2 regions of the Ornithinibacillus jepli genome follow, and region 1 is predicted to be linked to the other one. Evidence: riboswitches for the same ligand, from Rfam matches in the RefSeq annotation. Region 1 holds a riboswitch; the other holds the start of a gene.
What was found. Region 1 has a riboswitch for thiamine pyrophosphate ahead of tenA (thiaminase II). Riboswitches for the same ligand answer to the same signal wherever they lie in the genome.

Region 1 (3,173 bases):
GATCGGAAAGTGTTCCTCTCCTAGAAAGCTCAATTCGAACGTCAGATAACCCTTCACTGTCTAATATTCTTCTAGCGACCTCTACACCGGTCATGCGAGAGGAAGCTTGTATTTTAGAACCCTTTTTAAAGTTCCCTTGTACTTTTGTTTGGGCCCACATCGCAAGTCCAAAAGCAATAAGTATTAGAAAATCCATTGGATGAAAAAAAAGCACCGACAATTCCCCCTAGAAGTGTCTCTTATTCTATAAGACTTGCCAATATCATCCCAGATTTATACTTTTTATTTCGATTACACTAATATATACGAAATAACTTTGTGTTTTGTTGCACAAATACGAAAAAAGTTAAAATTTCTGGGTGTACATTTAGTATAAAAAATAATTATGAACTGAATATGAACTACGAAAATAATGTTATTTTATTTTTCCGAGGCTATGCATTTCGCGTAGTCTACTGATAACGAAAGGACATTCCATGCTCACTTTATGTCAAATACATATCAATTGCTTTCTTCTGGTGACAAACACCAATTCATTTGTTATGATTTAGTTGTAGCTACATAAAATAATAAAAAACACTACTAGGGGCGCCCAAGTGCGGGCTGAGAGGAATAAGTGTTCCGACCCTTATGGACCTGATCTGGTTAGTACCAGCGGAGGGAAGTAGTATGACGAAACGTCAATCTATTAATCTCTAAAGCTTAAGCCAGGTCCATCGATGGATCTGGCTTTTTTGGTCCCGTTTTTAGAAAGGAGGAGTTATGAAGAAGACTCAACTTATGACAACAATGGCCGTTCTAATTGCAATCGGAACGGTAACCGCACAGCTTATATGGTTTCCGGCTGGTGTCGCACGTGCCTACCCTATGCAGCATGTCATTAATGTTCTAGCAGGCATTCTTCTAGGACCAGGACCGGCAGTAATCATCGCCTTTATCATTGGCCTACTTAGAAACTTACTTGGTCTTGGTACGATACTTGCCTTCCCTGGTGGAATGATAGGAGCGTTTCTTGCCGGTTATTTGTATAAAAGGTCAGGAAGAAAAGGCTTAGCTGTCATAGGAGAAGCTATTGGCACTGGAATCATCGGGGCTTTATTTTCTGTCCCTGTTGCCTATTTATTTATGGGTAGTACAGCTGGCGCTTTTGCCTTTGTGCCTGCATTTCTTGTAAGCAGTATCCCTGGAGCCATCATCGGATGGTTCGTCGCTACTCGAATCACAAGGTTACGTACTACACAAGCAAGTCCATTAAAGAAAATTAACTAAATACAATGAAAACTACTAGGGGCGCTTTTTGCTGAGATAAGGTCTATCCTTTGTCCCTCATTACCTGATCTAGATAATGCTAGCGAAGGGAAGTAGACGGAGTCCTCATTTACCCTTCATTTATCTACGGTACTCTCTTAGTAGCTTTCGCCATTCTAAGGAGGAATTTGTCCATGTTATTTACTGAAAAACTACGCGAAGAAAATCATGATATCTTTCAACTTATTTTTAACCATCCATTTGTAGAAGGGATTGGGAAAGGCGATATTCCAAAAGAATCCATTGCTCATTATATAAAGGCTGATTTCGAATACCTTAATGCCTTTATGAAAGTATATGGTCTCGCTATTTCAAGATCTTCTAGCCGAGAGGATATACGGTACTTCTTTAACAAAATGGAATTTATTTTAAAGGATGAAATTCACCCACATCATAATTTCTGTGACTATATTGGTGTTCCGTATGAGTCACTTCAAGGTCATCCTTTACCTCCAACCGCGGATCATTACATTAAACATATGATGCATCATGCACAAACTGGTTCCATGGGTGAGATACTTGGTGCATTGCTTCCTTGTCCATGGACTTATTTAGAAATTGGCGAGGAATTGCTGAAAGCATATCGCCCATCACAGGACCATCCTTTTTATCAATGGATTACATTCTATGCTGATGCAAGTACGAAAAGTATAACGACCGAAATGCGAGAACGTTTAGATGTATATGCCAAGGAAGCTTCTCTTGCTGAAAAGGATCGTATCCGGGATGCATTTCGTAAAAGCTGTGAGCTTGAATTAGCTTTTTGGGAAATGGCTTATACGTGTGAAGAATGGCCATCCACCAAGGCGGTGAAATAATTATGAACCAGGTAGCATGTGCATTAACGATTGCTGGCACAGATCCAAGCGGTGGTGCTGGCATCCATGCAGATTTGAAAACGTTCCAAGAATTACAAAGCTACGGAATGTCCGTGATTACCTCTGTTGTCGCACAAAACACAACTGGTGTTCAAGCAATCCATCACATTCCACTGGAAATGATTGAACAGCAACTTGACTCGGTTATTTCGGATATGCCGATTCATGCATTCAAGACAGGGATGATTGCAAATATCGATATGATGAAAATCATTGCAAAAAGAATTAGCAACCTGAACGCACCATATGTTATGGATCCTGTCATGGTAGCAACAAGTGGAGATGTTTTAATAGAAGAAAATGCTCGTGACTTTTTAAGGGAGAGCCTTTTACCAATGACAACCGTTGTCACTCCCAACATACCGGAAGCTGAGTTCCTAGTGGAGGAGAAGATTAACACGGTAGACGATATGAAAAATGCTGCAAAAATAATTGTTCATGATTTAGGTGCTGGCGCTGCACTTCTAAAAGGCGGACATTTACAAGGAGACGCAATAGATTTTCTTTATGACGGAAGCACATTCTATCCATTTTCTGCTGAGCGAATCGCTACTAAAAATACACATGGTACTGGATGCACATATTCCGCAGCGATCACCGCCTATTTAAGCCAAGGAGACTCCTTACTTGAAGCTGTTGAAAAGGCAAAGCATTTTGTCACGTTAGCTATAAAACATTCCTTTTCACTTGGCGCTGGGAATGGGCCAACTAACCATTGGGGAGTTCGAAAGGAAAGTAGTAGTCAATATGAACAGACAAATTATTGAAGAAGTACGAAGAAATCAGCCATTAATACATCACTTAACAAATCAAGTGGTAATGAATTTTACTGCAAATGGTTTATTAGCATTTGGTGGATCACCTATTATGGCCAAGGCCGAAGAAGAAGCTCCGTCTATGTCTACCATAGCAAATGGAGTGTTAATTAACATTGGTACACTACAGGCGAACGAATTACATGCGATGATTGCTGCTGGAAAAGCGGCA
Region 2 (3,173 bases), on a different contig from region 1:
TCTTAGAACGAATTGATTTTCTATTTAAAACATAAGCCAAAAGAATTGCTACCCCACCTGCAATTAACGATAATACCAAAGCCTTATCCGCTACCAAACCTGCATCGATCCCTGCTGCAGTAGCTGAAAGACTAGGAGCGACCTGTACGATAAAATCTGAAGATAAAGCCATCCCTTGACCAGCTAGAGCAATTGCGACCGCTGCAACAATTGCAGGTAACCCTGCTCTCACAGCAGCCGGAACAAGTAAAGCACATATTAATGGTACGGCAGGAGTAGGCCAAAAAAAGAGTGAAATTATATAAGTTGTTGCTACTAATACAAAGAACGAAACATGACCATTTACCATTATTTTTTCTATTGGTTGAATCATGCGAACGTCAGCACCTAAATCCTTTAATGAATTAAGTAACGCCAGCATAAACGTAATAATTAAAAAAATACTAAATAACTCTTGTGCAGCTATTAAGTTAGCGTTAAAAATTGCAGTAAAGCCATCTACAAGGCTACCATTATATACCCAAGCAATAACAAATGTACCGAGTAATGTTGGAAGAACTACACCCTTGCGGAATATCATCGTAACAATAATAGCAAGTGTAAATATACCATATAGCCAATGGGCTAATGTAAGCTCCATACCCATCTTCCTTTCTCACCGTTGTGCTATAGCCTATGCGAATTACCTACCAGCGGTGATTGGAAGACATTTAGATTCAGTAGTTCTAACGTAAAGCTATTTAATTCCAATGATAGTATGCACTATTAAAGATTAATATCGACTAAGTTAATCCTTTTCTAATAGTTGTACGCAAGACATACAAAATAGTTCTCCACCTTCATGAACTCCATTAAGAAAACCATTTTCACAATATACTTCTTTCCCACAGCTATTACACTTTCCTACTAATTCTTTCATGGAAACACCTCCTTTTTAAAAAAAGGTAACCTCTATGTAGAGATTACCTTGTTGTGAGCGGAATAAAATATTCAGAGATTAAGCTGCTGATAACAATGTTTTTGGTTGCTTATGAAATAAGAAATAAATCCCGATTGTACAAATAACTATAGACGGTAAAATATAGCTAATATTGTATAACAACGAGTATATCCAAATATTCATTCCATCAATTGCTGATTCAAAAAATACTATACCTGCTACAAAATGCGCAAGAAATCTAAGCATTGAACCAATAATGACGCCTAGAAGGATATAGGAAAAGTAAGTTTTTGTATTCCCTTCTTTTATAGCTTCCTTTATTTTACTAGCAAAAATACCAGCAAAACCTAATACTGTAAATGCAACTAAATAATCAATTGTTCCTTGTAACCAGTGCATAATCCAGGCGCTACCTGTTACAATTTGTAATAGACCCCATAAAAAGCCTGATAGCAACCCACCTTTTACTCCCCAGCGGAATGCAACAATAAAAATTGGTATCATTGCTAACGAAATTGAACCACCTTGGGCCCATATTTTAAATGATAGAAATGGAACTAAATCTAACACTAAAGCAAGTGCTGTAAAAATTGGAACTTCAATTAAAAATAGTGTGCGTTTAGAATTCACACCGATTTCCTCCCCTAAATTGTATTTTAAAAATCTTATAAATTGATTTTCAAACACAAAAAAAGCAATGCCAAGGGGAAGCTTCCTGATGGGGAATTTCCGCTCACATTGCTAATAATTCCATCAAAAAAGCCACCATCCCTACGCTAGTACTAACTAACAGGTTCAAAGGGTCAGAACAAATTGTTCACTCTCAGCCTACCGGCTCCCCCTGTGGACTATTTCATTCACTTTTTTTGCTATTCACATTGTAGCTTAAGTTTTTCAATTTGGCAATTAATCTTCATTAAAGTGAGATAAACTCTTCCACGTCTTTCACGCAAAGTGCTAGAGCATCTTCCCAGAAATCCGGTTTTGTTAAGTCTACATTTAAATGCTTCATAGCTAAATCCTCTACATTCATACGCCCAGTATCACGGAGTAACGCAATATAATCATCTTCAAAACTTTTATCACTTTTATTTGCATGAGCATAGATTCCAAGACTAAATAAATAGCCAAATGTATAAGGAAAGTTATAAAACGGTGTTCCAGTAATATGAAAGTGCAATTTTGATGACCAAAAATTAGGATCATACTCGCTTAATGCATCACAATATGCTTCCTTCTGTGCCTCTATCATTAATTCATTTAATCGATTTACCGACACCATTCCATTCTTGCGTTCTTCATAAAATCTGGTTTCAAATAAGAAGCGAGCATGGATATTCATAAAGAAGGCAATACTACGTTGCACCTTATCTTCTAGTAATGCGACTTTTTCCTGATTACTCTTTGCACTTTTTACAGTAGCATCAGCAACAATCATTTCCGCAAAAGTAGATGCAGTTTCGGCTACATTCATCGCATAGCCTTGGTTCAAACCATGAATATCATTCATCACATGTTGATGGTAAGCATGGCCTAATTCATGAGCAAGAGTAGATATGTTTGATGTCGTTCCGGAATATGTCATGAATACACGCGTTTGTTGACTATCTGGGAAACTTGTACAAAACCCGCCTGGCCGTTTCCCAGCACGGTCTTCAGCCTCTATCCACCGTTTTTCAAATGCCATTTGAGCGAAATTTGCCATTTTAGGGCTAAACTTATTGAAATTCTCCACAATAAAATTCGCAGCTTCAGAATAAGGTACTTTTTTAACTGTTTTAGATAAAGGGGCACCTATATCATAGATAGCTAGTTTATCTTTACCAAGAAGTTCTGCCTTCTTATTTAGGTATTTTACAAAATGTTTTTTATTATTGGAAATAGCATTCCACATAACATCTAGGGTTTCTCGTTTCATACGATTTATTTTTAATGGTTCTTTTAAAACATCTTCCCATCCACGATGTTTGTATTTTTGTAAACGGAAGCCAGCTAAATGATTTAATGTCTGCCCAAATAAATCAGCATTGTCTTCCCAAGCTTTACTTATTTGTTTAAATACATACTTACGAAATTCCGGGTCAGGACTACTCATTTTATTCGCTGCCTGTCCAACTGAATAATAAGTAACTTCTCCATCCTCTTCAATTTCTACAGTTATTTTCCCTACAATCACTTCATACATCTGACCCCAAGCATTATATCCATCAACGGATAAATCATTAATCAAAAC

Region 2: another riboswitch for thiamine pyrophosphate. It lies ahead of thiT (energy-coupled thiamine transporter ThiT); the one in region 1 lies ahead of tenA (thiaminase II).

What each region holds. Positions count from the first base shown of each region.
Region 1 is NZ_JBFEGG010000002.1:304,355-307,527, forward strand. It holds gene AB1K81_RS09430 (zinc metallopeptidase) at 1-196, opposite strand, end outside; TPP riboswitch at 575-680, shown strand; gene thiW (energy coupling factor transporter S component ThiW) at 763-1,269, shown strand; TPP riboswitch at 1,277-1,377, shown strand; gene tenA (thiaminase II) at 1,443-2,126, shown strand; gene thiD (bifunctional hydroxymethylpyrimidine kinase/phosphomethylpyrimidine kinase) at 2,129-2,953, shown strand; gene thiM (hydroxyethylthiazole kinase) at 2,934-3,173, shown strand, end outside.
Region 2 is NZ_JBFEGG010000001.1:668,181-671,353, reverse strand. It holds gene AB1K81_RS03510 (hypothetical protein) at 1-640, opposite strand, end outside; gene AB1K81_RS03505 (hypothetical protein) at 788-919, opposite strand; gene thiT (energy-coupled thiamine transporter ThiT) at 998-1,570, opposite strand; TPP riboswitch at 1,691-1,792, opposite strand; gene AB1K81_RS03495 (M3 family oligoendopeptidase) at 1,857-3,173, opposite strand, start outside.